Regions from separate parts of the Brenneria uluponensis genome, predicted to be linked through region 3. Evidence: predicted binding sites of a transcription regulator. Region 3 holds the regulator's gene; each other region holds the start of a gene.
The links. Region 3 encodes CRP, which controls carbon source genes, mostly activating them, when cyclic AMP is high. Its sites were predicted from a motif close to ATGTGANNNNNNTCACAT; they were not measured.

Region 1: the regulator CRP is predicted to act here: its motif matches at 1,849-1,866, upstream of psiE (phosphate-starvation-inducible protein PsiE).
Region 2: the regulator CRP is predicted to act here: its motif matches at 1,856-1,873, upstream of focA (formate transporter FocA).
Region 4: the regulator CRP is predicted to act here: its motif matches at 1,928-1,945, upstream of ompW (outer membrane protein OmpW).

What each region holds. Positions count from the first base shown of each region.
Region 1 covers NZ_CP135917.1:1,399,374-1,403,550, forward strand. The annotation lists TPP riboswitch at 36-138, shown strand; gene thiM (hydroxyethylthiazole kinase) at 175-969, shown strand; gene thiD (bifunctional hydroxymethylpyrimidine kinase/phosphomethylpyrimidine kinase) at 966-1,769, shown strand; gene psiE (phosphate-starvation-inducible protein PsiE) at 1,960-2,367, shown strand; gene trhP (prephenate-dependent tRNA uridine(34) hydroxylase TrhP) at 2,656-4,017, opposite strand.
Region 2 covers NZ_CP135917.1:2,921,120-2,925,296, forward strand. The annotation lists gene ycaO (30S ribosomal protein S12 methylthiotransferase accessory factor YcaO) at 1-1,383, shown strand, start outside; gene focA (formate transporter FocA) at 1,933-2,790, shown strand; gene pflB (formate C-acetyltransferase) at 2,849-4,177, shown strand, end outside.
Region 3 covers NZ_CP135917.1:360,799-364,975, forward strand. The annotation lists gene RS889_RS01705 (aminodeoxychorismate synthase component II) at 1-380, shown strand, start outside; gene argD (bifunctional acetylornithine/succinyldiaminopimelate transaminase) at 500-1,723, shown strand; gene crp (cAMP-activated global transcriptional regulator CRP) at 1,786-2,418, opposite strand; gene RS889_RS01720 (OsmC family protein) at 2,740-3,147, shown strand; gene RS889_RS01725 (LysR family transcriptional regulator) at 3,295-4,177, opposite strand, start outside.
Region 4 covers NZ_CP135917.1:2,504,320-2,508,496, reverse strand. The annotation lists gene RS889_RS11475 (septation protein A) at 1-364, opposite strand, end outside; gene RS889_RS11470 (YciC family protein) at 493-1,245, opposite strand; gene RS889_RS11465 (YkgJ family cysteine cluster protein) at 1,362-1,724, opposite strand; gene ompW (outer membrane protein OmpW) at 2,007-2,642, shown strand; gene trpA (tryptophan synthase subunit alpha) at 2,871-3,683, opposite strand; gene trpB (tryptophan synthase subunit beta) at 3,683-4,177, opposite strand, start outside.

The sequences.
Region 1 (4,177 bases), 1.0 Mb from region 3:
GCTATTGACCTTTATCTTTTCACTTTCAATAATACGTTGCTGACTCGGGGTGCCTTTGCATTAATTGCGGTGGCTGAGAATTTACCCGTATAACCTGATCTGGATAATGCCAGCGTAGGGAAGTCACGGTATCTCATCGGTTACCGCCTTCTTGATATGCTGGTTGGGAGATTTATGAACGCTCGACCTGTGCTGTTGTCTGCCGCTGTTGCCGCAGATTCCCTGACTCAATTCCGCCATCTGGCGCCGTTAGTCCACTGCCTGACCAATGATGTAGTACAAAGTTTTACAGCCAACGTCTTATTGGCGCTGGGCGCCTCGCCCGCGATGGTGGTTGATCCCGGCGAAGCGGCGCAATTCAGCGCGGTGGCCGATGCGTTGCTCATCAATGTAGGTACACTGGAGCGCGATCGCGCGGATGCTATGCTGGCCGCGGTGAACAGTGCCAATCAGGCTGGAACACCGTGGGTGTTCGATCCGGTGGCGGTTGGCGGGCTGACTTTTCGTACTGAATTTGCCCGTGAACTACTGCAACTCAAACCGGCCGCCATTCGGGGAAACGCTTCCGAAATCATGGCGTTATCCGGGCTAAACATTCAGGGGCGCGGTGTGGACAGCGCCAACGATTCGTTAACGGCATTGCCTGCCGCGCGTGAATTGGCGCGTCGTATTGCTACCGTTGTCGCGGTGACGGGCGAAGTGGATTACGTGACGGATGGTGATCGTGACTGGGCTATTCCCGGCGGGGATAAAATAATGACACGGGTTGTAGGAACCGGTTGTGCGCTATCTGCGGTGGTTGCGGCCTTTTGTGCGCTGGCCGGTGACCGTTTGCCGCATGTGGCGACGGCGTGTCATGTGATGGCACTGGCTGGAGGACGAGCATCAGTACAGGTACAAGGGCCGGGAAGTTTTATCCCGGCGTTTCTTGACCACTTATATCACCTGCGTGCGGAGGATCTGGTATGAGACGCATCAACGCACTGACCATCGCCGGTACGGATCCCAGCGGTGGTGCCGGTATTCAGGCCGATTTGAAAACGTTCTCCGCACTGGAAGCTTACGGCACCAGTGTGATCACCGCACTGGTGGCACAGAATACGTGTGGTGTGCAGTCGGTTTACCGGATTGAGCCTGATTTTGTCGCAGCTCAGCTGGATTCTGTATTGAGCGATGTACGCATTGATAGCGCCAAAATAGGTATGCTGGCTCAGACTGATATTGTCGAGGTGGTGGCCGAGCGTTTGCGGCGCTATGTCGTGCCGTATGTGGTGCTGGATACGGTAATGCTGGCGAAAAGCGGTGATCCATTACTGGCGGCTGACGCGGTCGACGCCATTCGGCAGATGTTATTACCCCAGGTTTCACTGATCACTCCCAATTTACCGGAAGCGGCGGCCTTGCTGGCGTGTTCTCCCGCAGCCAATGAGCAGGAGATGCGTCAGCAAGGGGAAGCACTGTTAGCGATGGGGTGTCAGGCGGTGCTGATGAAGGGGGGGCACCTGAGTGATGAGGAGAGTCCGGACTGGTTATTCTCGGTACAAAGCGAGCCGGTACGTTTCACCGCGCCCCGTATCCATACCCGTCATACTCACGGTACTGGCTGTACTTTGTCGGCAGCACTGGCGGCGCTACGCCCGCGTTATAACGACTGGCCTGCCACCGTCATGGCAGCCAAAGCCTATCTGCAAGGAGCGCTGGAGCAGGCGGATTCACTGGAGGTCGGGAAGGGAATTGGTCCGGTACACCATTTCCACCGCTGGTGGTAGCCTATGGTATGTAAGGCATAATAAAATCAGATAGATAATAAAAAAAAGATCTAGACGGTGTTGATGGCCCCCAATATTTTTGTGATCTGTGTCAAATTATCGTTACACTGATGTGCCAACAATTTAAGCTGCGGTAGGCAGACAATAATCGTCCATATTATTTGGCGCAGTTTGGGTAAGGAGTAGATGAATGGTGGGTTCAACACGCGTGGTGATGATTGCACGAGGATTGCAGGTGATACTCAGCGTGGGATTGTTGCTATTGGCTGTTATTCTGGTGGTGTTCCTTGGTAAGGAAACTCTCCATTTGGCGACAGCGTTAATGATCAGCAATGAGAAAGACTCTTCCTACATGCTGATTGACAGTTTGGTGGTCTATTTCCTGTATTTTGAATTTATTGCGTTGATCGTGAAGTATTTTCAGTCGGGATACCATTTCCCGCTACGTTATTTTCTTTATATCGGTATCACCGCTATCGTGCGCTTGATTATTGTCGATCATGACAATCCCTCCTATACCCTGGTTTATGCCGCGTCGATTCTGATATTGGTGGTAGCCCTTTATCTGGCTAACAGCCAACGTTTGAAGCGTGAGTAGTTGAAGAATGGGCTTTCGATTTCTATCGATGAAAATCCGGTAGGCCGGTGTGGTCGGATGCGGTTGTCATGGTTAGCGCTGAAACGTAGATGTAGCGATAAGTCGAAAAAGAAAAGCCAGCTCAAGGGAGATTGAGCTGGCCAAGGAGGTGGTTCCTAGTAGTATTTACTACGCTTATTTTTCGTTCTGTATTTTCTCAGCGCCGCAATAGTAACCAGTCGTCAGGCCAATTGATGTGATCTGATTCTAATAAATGTTAAAAGTCATGCTGTTTACACTTAATGTTTGTTATTTCGCATGCGGGTTGCGGGTGGTTGTTCCCGGCAGATTGCGCAGCAACAGAGCATATTCCAGCGAGATATCTTCCGGTACAGGCAGATAAACGATATGACCATTACCGGGTGCGACATCAATAGCCTGACCTTTGGCATTCTGCATCGCTTCCACGGTAAATTGTATATTGCCGCCCGGCGTCATCATTTCCACACTGTCACCGCAGGTAAACTTATTTTTCACCGCCACTTCAGCCAGCCCGTTACGGCGTTCACTCGTGAATTCACCAACGAACTGCTGTTGGTCCGAGACCGAGTAACCATAGTCGTAGTTCTGATAATCCTCATGGACATGGCGACGAAGGAAACCTTCGGTGTAACCGCGGTGCGCCAGCCCTTCCAAGGTTTGCAGAAGGGTGGGATCAAAGGGTTTTCCGGCAACAGCGTCATCAATGGCGCGGCGGTAGACTTGTGCGGTGCGAGCGCAGTAGTAGAAGGATTTGGTTCGCCCTTCGATTTTCAGGGAGTGAACCTGCATCTGGGTTAAGCGCTCCACATGCTGAATCGCACGTAAATCGCGGGAATTCATGATGTAAGTACCATGTTCGTCTTCAAAAGCGCTCATGTATTCACCAGGGCGTTGGCTCTCTTCCAACATGAAGACTTTATCGGTTGGTGCACCAATGCCCAACGTCGGCTCCACATTGGTTACAGCGATCGGTTGGTGGATATGCACGATATTACCGGCATCGTCCTCTTTGCCTTCCTGTACTTTGTATTCCCAACGGCAGGCATTGGTACAGGTTCCCTGATTCGGATCGCGTTTGTTGATATAACCGGAAAGCAGGCAACGTCCGGAATAAGCCATGCAAAGCGCGCCATGGACGAAAATTTCCAGCTCCATGTCTGGAACCTGGGTACGTATTTCAGCAATTTCTTCCAGCGATAGTTCACGAGACAAAATCACGCGGCTAAGTCCCATCTGCTGCCAGAATTTCACCGTCGCCCAGTTTACCGCATTGGCCTGTACGGAAAGATGAATCGGCATGTGTGGGAAGTTTTCCCGTACCATCATGATAAGTCCCGGATCAGACATGATCAGCGCATCCGGGTTCATTTCAATTACTGGCTGCAAATCCCGCAGAAAGGTTTTGATCTTGGCGTTGTGAGGGGCGATGTTCACCACTACATAGAATTTTTTACCCAGCAGGTGGGCTTCATTGATCGCCTCGGCCAACGTCTGATGATTGAATTCGTTATTACGAACACGCAGGCTGTAACGGGGTTGACCGGCATAAATAGCATCTGCGCCGTAAGCAAAGGCGTAACGCATGTTTTTCAGCGTACCGGCCGGAGAAAGTAATTCCGGTTTAAACATGATGTCTCTCAAGTCTGATCACAAGTCAGGCTGCCCCCGGACGGGAGCAGTAAAGGCGGCGATTCTAACGCTTATGCGGTAAAAAATCAGCAGATGGCACACAGAAAGTCTGCTGACAAGCGGATAAATCCACGCCGTGCAGGGGGGATCGTGGAAACGG
Region 2 (4,177 bases), 2.5 Mb from region 3:
GCATTTTACGATCCGGAGCATGAACTGGCAGCCAGCGACCTGGTCGACCTGCAATCCGGTAACGCCGCCCGCGGCATCTGCGCGCTGCCCTTTACCCGTCAGTCCGATCAGCAAACGATTTATATTCCGATGAACATCATCGGTAATCTGTATGTTTCCAACGGCATGTCCGCCGGTAATACCGCCAATGAGGCCCGGGTTCAGGCGCTTTCCGAAGTTTTTGAGCGTTATGTGAAAAACCGGATTATTGCGGAATCTATCAGTTTGCCGGAAATTCCATCTGCGGTTCTGGCTCGCTATCCCACCGTGATTGAAGCGATTGCCGCACTGGAAAAAGAAGGCTTCCCGATTTTTGCCTATGACGCTTCTCTTGGCGGTCAGTATCCGGTCATTTGTGTCGTACTGTTTAACCCCGATAACGGTACCTGTTTCGCCTCTTTTGGCGCACACCCGGATTTTGGCGTGGCACTGGAACGTACCGTAACCGAACTGTTGCAAGGGCGGAGTCTGAAAGATTTAGACGTATTTACGCCCCCTACTTTTGATAGCGACGAAGTCGCAGAACACACCAATCTGGAAACCCATTTTATCGATTCCAGCGGTCTGATTTCCTGGGACATGTTCCGACAAAAAGCCGACTATGATTTTGCTGACTGGGATTTCAGTGGCACGACCGAGCAGGAATTTGCCACGCTGATGTCCATTTTCCGCAAGGAAAATAAAGAAGTGTATATCGCCGACTACGAGCATCTTGCTGTGTATGCCTGCCGAATCCTGGTGCCGGGTATGTCTGACATTTACCCGGCCGAAGATCTATGGCTGGCCAACAGCAGCATGGGCGCACATCTGCGGGATACCTTGCTGACATTGCCTGACAGCCAGTGGGAACCACAGAATTATCTGGAATTACTGCAACAACTGGATGATGAAGGGCTGGACGATTTCACTCGGGTACGTGAGCTGCTGGGTATTGCCTCCGGCAAAGATAACGGCTGGTTCACATTGCGCATTGGTGAACTGAAAGCCATGCTCGCGCTCGCGGGTGGCGATCTGGATCTGGCACTGAGTTGGGTCGAATGGTCGCAGGACTTCAATCAGTCTGTCTTCAGTGCCGAACGCAGCAACTATTACCGTTGTTTGCGCACACTGCTGCAACTGGCACTCGAACCAGAACGCGACCCGGCACAGTACTATGATGCTTTCGTAAAAATGTACGGGCAGGATACGGTAGATGTCGCCAGCGCAGCCATCGCCGGAGAACAGTGTTTCTATGGGTTGTTTGCGATAGATGCCGAGCTGAAGGCGTTGCCTGCGCATCAGTCACTGCTGGCCGCCTACGAAAAGCTACAGCAGGTTAAACGTAAACATTGGCAAAAGCAGTAGTCGCGCTGCATATCGACAGTGCTGACCGCGGCAAGCGCCTGTGCCACAGGAGCTTGCCATTTTTTTCGTAAAATAGAATAGCCATGCGCCGTAAAGAATACATTCCCATTAGCGGTGTTTTTATTTTACACTTCTGCATATTCTTTTTTTATCGTCAATTAACCTTGTTTTTATTATGGTTAATTTTACTTTTCTGACGATATGTCATTATTTATTTACCGCCATTTCGTTTGGTGAAAATATGCTGACAGCAATATTGTTAGCAAATGGTGAACAAGTAATTAAATATCGTCGAAGTAGCAAACTGAATTACTACAAAACCTTATTTTTTTTAACGCTTGATTGGTATTGAAGAACGGGTTCATTCAACTCTTTTTGTAAAATTTAAAAAAATTTTTCTTTTTATTTTTCATATAATTAGACATAAAAATAAGGATTAAACCCCGCTTAATAACCCCAATAGTTTCTGCCAATATGATCCATATCAATTTTTGGATTATACTGCTTTGTTAATATCTCGACGCTGATAAATTTTAAGAGAGAGTTAGTGTGAAAGCTGACAACCCCTTCACATTGTTATTACCTGCCGCCATGGCGAAAGCTGCTGAAGATGCCGGCGTTTATAAAGCGACAAAACAGCCGCTGACTACTTTTTATCTGGCAATTACTGCCGGTGTTTTTATCTCTATTGCATTTGTTTTTTATATTACCGCCACCACTGGATCAACCGTTATGCCATTTGGTGTAGCAAAATTGATTGGTGGCATCTGCTTTTCTCTCGGGCTGATGTTGGTGGTAGTCTGTGGTGCAGACTTGTTTACTTCGACGGTGTTGATCGTCATTGCCAAGGCCAGTGGCCGAATCACCTGGAAACAACTCGCCTTCAACTGGATAAACGTGTACATCGGCAACTTGATCGGCGCCCTATTCTTTGTTGCGTTAATCTGGTTTTCTGGTGAACACATGGTGGCGAACGGATCCTGGGGGCTGAATGTTATGCAAACAGCCAATCATAAGCTGGAGCATACCTTTGTCCAGGCGCTCTGCCTCGGTATTTTGGCCAATCTGATGGTCTGCCTGGCCGTATGGATGAGTTATTCCGGCCGCAGCCTGACCGACAAGATGTTCGCCATGATCCTGCCGGTTGCCATGTTTGTGGCCAGCGGCTTTGAGCACAGCATCGCTAATATGTTTATGATTCCGATGGGGATCGTGGTGAAGAACTTCGCCTCTGCCGAATTCTGGCATGCCATCGGCATGGTACCCACACAATTTGAGCATTTAACCGTTAGTAACTTTATTACTAATAACCTGATTCCAGTCACGATCGGCAACATTATTGGTGGGGGGTTGATGGTAGGCTTGACCTATTGGGTTATTTATTTGCGCGGTGGAGAAAAGCACTAAGGTGCTATCGGCCGCAACATCGGGTTCTAAGAAATCCATATCTAAAGGTAGGTGTAAAATGACCGAGCTGAATGAAAAATTGGCCAGTGCATGGCAAGGTTTTAGCAAAGGTGAATGGCAGGATGGAGTTAACGTTCGTGACTTCATTCAGAAAAACTACACGCCGTATGAAGGTAATGAATCTTTCCTGGCTGGTGCCACCAAAGCGACGACTGCGTTGTGGGATCAGGTAATGGAAGGCGTTAAACAGGAAAACCGCACTCACGCGCCTGTTGATTTCGATACCGATATAGCCGCCACCATCACGTCTCATGATGCGGGCTACATCAACAAGAATCTGGAAAAAATCGTTGGTTTGCAGACTGATGCTCCACTGAAACGTGCACTTATTCCGTTTGGTGGCATCAAGATGATTGAAGGTTCCTGTAAGGTCTATGGCCGTGAATTGGATCCGCAACTGAAGAAAATCTTCACCGAATACCGTAAAACTCACAACCAGGGCGTATTTGATGTTTATACCCCAGATATCCTGCGTTGCCGTAAATCCGGTATTCTGACCGGCTTGCCAGACGCCTACGGCCGTGGCCGTATCATCGGTGACTACCGCCGCATCGCGCTGTACGGTATTGACTACCTGATGAAAGACAAGTTTGCCCAGTTCACTTCTTTGCAGTCCAGACTGGAAAACGGTGAAGATCTGGAAGCGACCATCCGTCTGCGTGAAGAAATTGCTGACCAGCATCATGCCCTGAGCCAGATTAAAGAAATGGCTGCCAAATATGGTTGCGACATTTCAGGTCCGGCTACCAATGCATGTGAAGCGGTTCAGTGGACATACTTCGGCTACCTGGCTGCGGTTAAGTCTCAGAACGGTGCAGCGATGTCCTTCGGCCGCGTGTCCAGCTTCCTGGATATCTTTATTGAACGCGATCTGAAAGCTGGCAAAATCACTGAAGAACAGGCTCAGGAACTGGTCGACCATTTAGTAATGAAACTGCGTATGGTACGCTTCCTGCGTACACCAGAATATGATGAACTGTTCTCAGGTGACCCGATCTGGGCAACCGAGTCTTTGGGTGGTATGGGCCTGGATGGTCGTACTCTGGTTACCAAAAACAGCTTCCGTTTCCTGAATACCCTATACACCATGGGGCCATCACCGGAACCAAACATCACGATTCTGTGGTCTGAAAAACTCCCGCTGAACTTCAAGAAATTTGCCGCCAAAGTGTCCATCGATACCTCTTCTCTGCAATATGAGAATGATGATCTGATGCGTCCTGACTTCAACAGCGATGACTACGCTATTGCCTGTTGTGTCAGCCCGATGGTGGTTGGTAAACAAATGCAGTTCTTTGGTGCCCGTGCAAACCTGGCAAAAACCATG
Region 3 (4,177 bases):
TCCGCCATTTTGCCGGTAGACTGCCGATTCTGGGGGTTTGTCTTGGGCATCAGGCGCTGGGGCAGGTGTTTGGCGCACGAGTGATCCGTGCCCGGCAGGTAATGCATGGCAAAACATCATTAATTCAGCATACCAATGTGGGGGTGTTTACCGGGTTGGCTCAGCCGTTGAACGTCACGCGTTATCATTCTCTGGTGATCGACAAGGCTTCTCTGCCTGACTGTTTCGAGATTACCGCCTGGAGTGAGCATCAGCAGGGAATAGATGAAATCATGGGCATTCGTCACCGTTCTCTGCCTCTGGAAGGGGTGCAGTTTCACCCGGAAAGTATCCTGAGCCAGCAGGGGCATCAGTTATTGAAGAATTTTCTTGGTTTATAGTCATATAGTGGATAATTTTCTTTTCCAGCAGATTAATGATTGCCTCGTTATGACTTTTTATGCATATTTATTGACTATATTTTCATTCAAGGTAGTGAGATATTGAGGCGGGGAAGCAGATGGCAACAGATAAAATGGCGGTAACAAGAGACACTCACAATAAAGTAATACTTCCGGTTTATGCACCAGCGCAGTTTGTGCCGGTTAAAGGCAAGGGAAGCCGGGTTTGGGACCAGCAAGGTAAGGAATATATCGATTTTTCCGGCGGGATTGCAGTGACAGCGTTAGGGCATTGCCATCCGGCGTTGGTTGAAGCACTCAAACAGCAGGGGGAAACCCTGTGGCATACCAGCAATGTTTTTACCAATGAACCGGCTTTGCGGTTGGCAAGCAAGCTTATCAATGCGACGTTCGCGGATCGGGTCTTTTTCGTTAATTCCGGTGCGGAAGCTAATGAAGCGGCTTTCAAGCTGGCTCGTCACTATGCCATCAAGCGTTACAGTCCGTACAAAACCAAAATCATCGCGTTCTATCATGCATTCCATGGCCGAACACTATTTACTGTGTCGGTGGGGGGGCAGGCGAAATATGCGGATGGTTTCGGCCCTAAGCCGGCAGATATTATCCATGTACCGTTTAATGATCTGGCCGCTGTCAAAGCCGTTATGGATGACCACACCTGCGCGGTGGTGTTAGAGCCGGTGCAGGGCGAGGGTGGTGTTATTCCTGCAACGCCGGAATTTATAAACGGTGTGCGGGCGTTGTGCGATCAATATCAGGCGCTGATGGTGTTTGATGAAGTTCAGTGTGGGATGGGACGCACCGGTAAACTGTTCTCTTATATGCATTACGATGTTCAGCCGGATATTTTGACTACGGCCAAAGCGTTGGGCGGTGGTTTTCCCATTAGTGCAATGCTGACCACCGAGGAAATTGCTTCGGTGATGACGGTGGGGGTTCACGGTACGACGTATGGCGGTAATCCGTTGGCCTGCGCGGTGGCGGAAGCGGCGTTGGATACGATTAATACGCCGGAGGTGCTGTCAGGTGTGGCCGAGCGTCACGATCGTTTTGTGGCGGCGTTGAATACTATTAATGCGGAGTTCGGCATTTTCGACGAAATTCGTGGTCAAGGACTGTTGCTGGGCGTGGCGCTAAAACCTGAATGGCAGGGTCGGGCACGGGATTTCCTGACTGCTTCTGCTGAGCATGGCCTGATGATTTTGGTGGCAGGGCCGGATGTGATCCGTTTTGTACCTTCATTAGTCATTGAACTGGCCGATATCGATCAAGGCATGGCGCTTTTCGCCAAAGCGGTGGCACAGGTCGTCAACGGTCAGTAAGCCGTCTTTAGACAAAACGAAAAGAGCGTGCTGTGGCACGCTCTTTTGTTATCTGATATGGGTTAGCGGGTGCCATAAACCACGATGGTTTTCCCATGGGCAGATATAAGATTTTGATCTTCCAACATTTTCAGTATACGGCCTACTGTTTCGCGGGAGCACCCCACGATTTGGCCGATTTCCTGGCGGGTGATCTTAATCTGCATGCCATCTGGGTGGGTCATGGCATCAGGTTGTTTGGCCAGATTAAGCAACGTCTGAGCAATACGACCTGTTACGTCCAGGAAGGCAAGATTGCCCACTTTCTCTGACGTTACCTGTAGACGGTTCGCCATCTGAGCAGATAATCGCATCAGAATGTCAGGGTTAACCTGAATCAGTTGACGGAATTTTTTATATGAAATTTCAGCAACTTCGCAGGCAGTTTTGGCTCTCACCCAGGCACTTCGCTCCTGGCCTTCTTCAAACAATCCGAGTTCACCAATAAAATCCCCCTGATTGAGATAGGAGAGAATCATTTCTTTGCCTTCTTCATCTTTGATCAGCACTGCGACAGCACCTTTCACGATGTAGTAAAGCGTTTCTGCTTTTTCACCTTGGTGAATAAGCGTGCTCTTTGATGGATACTTGTGAATATGGCAATGAGAAAGGAACCATTCAAGAGTCGGGTCTGTTTGCGGTTTGCCGAGAACCATTCGCTGTCATCCTCTGTTGTAATTCACTGCGCAAATCACAGGGTTCAGAGTTCCCTGTACGGCGTGATAACATAGTTATAATTCAAATTCCGTGTAGGCGGAATGACGTCAGGGAATATATTAGGTCTCTATCGAGTGACGTCATGATCTGCTTGTTTTTTTGCTTTGGCTCGAAATAAGCAGATTCAGGATTCGTTTGTAACACAGGTTGCACGTAGTGTCTTGTGTTGTCTCGCTTCAGCATGACTAAGCTCTGATTATCAGGCTTTTTTGTACATAAGCGATGTAATATTTCAAAAATAGTTGATTGAGGGTGAATTTATGCAGGCGCGAGTGAAGTGGGTTGAAGGCTTAACGTTTATCGGTGAATCTGCCTCCGGACATCAGGTATTAATGGATGGCAATGCCGGTGATAAAGCGCCAAGCCCGATGGAAATGGTGCTGATGTCTGTCGGTGGGTGTAGTGCTATTGATGTGGTTTCCATTCTGCAAAAAGGCCGTAATGATGTGGTGGACTGTGAAGTCCGGCTGACTTCGGATCGTAAAACCGATGCCCCTCGTTTGTTCACTGCCATCAATCTGCATTTTATCGTTACTGGTAAGGGACTGGCCGATAAGGTCGTGGAGCGAGCGGTTTCCCTTTCAGCTGAAAAATATTGCTCTGTCGCGTTGATGCTGGGTCAGGCGGTGGATATTACCCACAGTCATGAAGTGCGTGACGTGGCGTAGAGCTTTAATGACCGTGAGGTGGGTATATCTCACGGTTGTCAGTGGCACGCGCTGCTGTTCGAGGTGGCGCCGTAGTAAGTGCTGATGCTGATGTAGTGAACACGTAGTATCGAAAATGAGTGGTAGGCACCAAAATAGTGCATGTGATTATGATTCACTCTGGATGCCCAACGCGTCCATAAATAATTTTATGATCGTATTTATTCTTTTCCCTTTTTTGATAATAAAACAGAATCGGGTGAAAATGGTTAATGATTCTGAAGTAATAGGCCGTAGTAAATTTTGTTCAACATATCTTTCTGCATAATGGCAAGGGAGATAGCCAATAAAATGCCCAGTCAGAATGAGCATGGCGACAGATTCAATTTGCACCGCCTGAATATTGCTATTCTTGAAATTAAATACCTTATTTTTATGATGCATGCTGGCGTAACTATGATTAATGACTTTAGCATTTTTCAACATATCAATAGTGATATCCGAGTCATTTAAATGGAAGAATTCATGCTCGTTACTACAATATATTTGTGACTCTTCCTGATAGAGAAAATAATATTCAAACTCGCTTTTTTCTTCATAAACCGGAGCAATAGCGCAGGTTAATCGGCCTTCGTTTAATCCTCTCTCAAGATTGTCGAGCTGTTCCGTTTGAAGCCTGATGTTCAGTTTTGGTGCGACGTAAGCGAGTTGACGCACCGCTTTGGTGATGGGCGACTGACGGTCGGTGATGGTGTTATCAATCACACTGATATTGATTTCACCGAGGATTTCATTACGGCTACTTTGCAGACGATCGCGAAATTGATTGATGGAAGAAAATAGCTCCAACGTGGCCTGATAGACGATGCTGCCATATTCGGTAAGAAAGAAACCATCACGGCCACGGCTGCATAGTGTCATCCCAAGGCGAATTTCCAGATCAGAAACCTGTTTGCTTATTGCTGCCAATCCAATGTTTAATTCATGGCTTGCAGAAGTAAAACCTCCGGCTTCAACAACGCTTTTGAATACGCGTAATAGTTTTAAGTCC
Region 4 (4,177 bases), 2.1 Mb from region 3:
AGACGTTAAGTTTTGCCCATATCTGCTGTGGCAGAGTGATGTCCTTGCCTAGCATCTGCTGGATAATAGGTCTCTTCATGACAAACTGACTTACTAATAACACAGCTGCAAACAGGGTATAAATAAAAGTGACTTTCCATTTTATGAACTGGTCGTTATGAAATATCAGCGTCAGGGAACCAAATATGACAACCATAACGAAGGTAATCAGCATCATTTTTTCAATTTTGCGATAGATAAACCAACTGATGAGCAGTGATGCGGCCGTAGCGGCGATCAATGCGCCGGAGGCAACATAGATGTCGTAAAGCTTATAAAAAGTAAAAAAAACAATAAGGGGGATAAAATCAAGAAGTTGCTTCATTGTGGTAATCCGTCGCTTAACCTTGTATTGGCGATAGACCGTCTTATGGCTCTATCAGAAGTCATACTGTCACATCACCACCGGTAAAGCCAGAGGCTGGTGCCACTTGAATAGTAGCACCTTGGATGTCAGGCGCGTAAGAGCATATACAGACGGAACAGATAAATCAGTAACAGCGCGGAAATAAAGTTGCTGGCACCATTTATTATCACTGCCAATGCAGTCGGTGAAACCAGCGGCATTTTAGCAGCCAATAGTAAAAGAATAACTTTGACGATAAGCCATAACATAACCGCCGGTGCGGTAATCCGTAAATTGGCAAAGGCCAGTTTGCTACTGGCGCGCATGGAGAAGAGAATCCCACGCTTTTCACTAATGGCTATGATGGGCGATAAACTCAATGCAATTGCCAATAATATGCCCGGTACGATTACCAGCAATACACCGACCTGGATAAGCAAGGTACATATCAGGAGCAGTAGTAACAGTTTTGGCAATAATGGTGCCGCCGCGCCGATTGCTCGCAAGGCGCTGGTGCGGGCACCGGCGGATACCATCTGGATCAACATCAGTACTCCACCCGTAAGCAATGCATTACCGACAAGTGATGCAAATGTCCCTGCCGCTGACGCTTTTAACAAGACGAGTTGTTGTTCTGGCGTCATTTGCTGAATGAGCTCGCTCAATCCCGGCTGGTTGACAGAAGAGAGGTTAAGGCTGTTGCTGTTCAGTAGCTGTAGTTGGTCGCTATCTGGTGTAAAAACATGGTTGATAACGACAGTAATCAACGCTGCCGACAGTGCCAGCATCAGGATGCTGGCAAACTGGTTACGCGCAAAATACATCGTGTCACGGTACAACGTACTGGCCGTGATAGGCATGAAAACTCCTTGGCAAAAGGTTATCAATCTAACTTGGTGGCTGATTGTAACTCGTTACGCTAGACAGTGGCACCCCGACAGTAATCACGATTATCTGTTTCTTTTTGTTCCGAACTTCAATCCTTAAGTTTAATCACTCTGGTTGCTATAAGCGCAGGAAGTCCGTAATAGGCGCGGGCACGATCGCAAGCTTCGTTTATCTGGCTATTTTCTCCTGACGGAGAAAATTCGTGACAAGTGGAAGGTCGATTGGCGTAAATTCGGCACCGGACCGCAATACCAATTTCACCGTCTAATGCACAACAACGAGGCGATTTACGGTTTGTTCCCTGCATGCAACGCAGAAAAGGAGATATAGGTTCCGTTAGCGAGACAGGAACGGCGCCCACACCGTCATCAGCTTCGGCCCAATAGAAAGAAACGCGAAAATAACTACAGCAAGCACCGCATTGCATACAGGGGCTGATGTATTCACTCATTCTGATTATCCCGCCGACTTTCGTCAGTATTGAATCATGCGCAGTAGAAGAAGAAATTTACGCCTAAATGAATCCTGTGACAGTTTTTATTTCAATGCCGTTTTTATGCCTTAAGGTCGATTTTTGATTTAGATCAAGTCTTGTATTTTTAATGACTTAGAGCAAATTGATGTGTGTAAAAATTTACCAAGAAACATGTCAAGATGTGATCTGGATTAAAACAAGAATACTTACCCGGGGGTATATTGCGCTCGACTTTAAACCATACAAAAGGGGTGGGTAATGAAAAAGGCGTCTTTATTATTAATGGCAGCAGCGTTAATGCCAGCTTTTGCGCAGGCTAATCAAGCGGGTGATATCATTGTTCGTGCAGGTACGGCTATTTTACGTCCTAATGAAGGTTCAGATAATGTGCTGGGGTCATTAGGGTCTTTTAACGTTGATAACAATACTCAATTGGGATTAACGTTCACTTATATGGCAACTGATAATATTGGTGTGGAGTTACTGGCAGCTACGCCGTTCCAGCATAAAGTAGGCTTAAATGGTCTTGGTACAATTGCGGAAGTGAAACATCTGCCCCCTACATTAATGGCTCAGTATTATTTTGGACAAAAAGAAGACAAGCTGCGCCCTTATTTAGGGGTTGGTGTGAACTATACGACCTTCTTTGATGAAAAATTCAATGAAACCGGCAAAAACAATGGGTTAAGTGATTTAAGTTTCACTGACTCCTGGGGGATAGCCGCCCAGGCTGGGTTGGATTATAACCTGAATAAAAACTGGTTACTGAATATGTCTCTCTGGTGGATGGATATTAACACTGATGTGAAATTCAAGGCGAGCGGTCAAGATCAAACTGTCAGCACTCGTCTTGATCCCTGGTTATTTATGTTTGCCGTAGGTTACAAGTTCTGAGTTGATATCAATATATGATGAAAAAGCGGTAGCCTTCGCTTAGTTATTGTATGGCTTGTTAACTGAATTTATTTCACAATAAACTAACGACGAAAGGGTACTTTATGTGAAATAAAAGCGGCGGAATAGTTATCCCGCCGCTTTTCTATCTCATTCTGTCGGGTATTTATTTCCTGCATGATGTCAGATGAATGAGTTGATTATTACTCATTACACAATGAGACGCTTTTAGCGTGAAGGGCGGGTCGCCGCTTTCATGCTACGGACAAATTCACTTAGTTGTTCCAACATTTCTTTTGGTCGCTTCTGGTGTTGTTCAATAATTTTTACAATGGCAGAACCAGAAATGGCGCCGGCGGCACCCGCTTTTAATACCAGCTCGACCTGGGTGGGATCGGAAATGCCAAACCCTTGTAGCGGTGGGGCGGCGTGGTATTCATGCAGCTTGGCCAACAGATGGTGCAGCGGTAACTGAGCCCGGGTTTCCGCCCCAGTAACTCCGGCACGGGACAGCAAATAAGTATAGCCACGCCCGTGAGATGCAATTTCACGTAGCAGTTCATCATCTGCATTGGGTGGGCAGATGAAGATAGGCGCAATGTTGTGACGCTGCGCCGCAGTACGGAATGGTGCTGACTCTTCCAGAGGAACATCCGCAACCAGTACAGAATCGACGCCAACCTGGGCGCAGCGCTGGTAAAATGCGTCGATACCATTGCTGAACACCAGATTGGCATACATCAGTAATCCCATTGGCAATTCAGGGTATTTCTGGCGGATAACCGTGAGCATTTCAAAACAATGTTCAGGCGTCACTCCGGCAGCGAAGGCTCGCAAGGTCGCATTCTGTATCGTTGGGCCATCCGCCAGCGGATCGGAAAACGGAATGCCTAATTCCAGTGCGTCGGCCCCCGAAGCAACCAGCGTATCAATAATTTGTAGTGATAGTTCAGGGGAAGGATCACCGAGTGTCACAAAAGGTACAAAAGCACCTTCCTTCTTTTCTGCCAATCGACTAAACAAGGCATGGTAACGTTCCATCATATTTCTCCCCGAGCTTTCAGAATATCGTGAACTGTAAAAATGTCTTTGTCCCCACGACCGGAAAGGTTAACGACCAGGATTTGTTCTTTCTCTGGCTCTGCTTTAATCATTTTGATCGCGTAAGCCAATGCGTGAGAAGACTCTAGCGCCGGAATTATCCCTTCATGGCGGGACAATTCTTTAAAAGCATCCAATGCTTCATCATCGGTTATTGAGACGTAATCCGCCCGACCAATGCTATTGAGATAAGCATGCTGTGGCCCCACTGATGGGAAATCCAGTCCGGCGGAAAGTGAATAGGACTCTTCAATTTGGCCTTCAGCCGTCTGCATCATTGGCGATTTCATACCAAAGTAAATACCGACCCGGCCATGTTTTAGCGGAGCGCCATGCTGTCCGGTTTCAATGCCCAACCCTGCAGGTTCAACACCAATCAGGCGAACCGTTGGCTCGTCAATAAAGTCGGCAAACATACCAATGGCGTTGGAGCC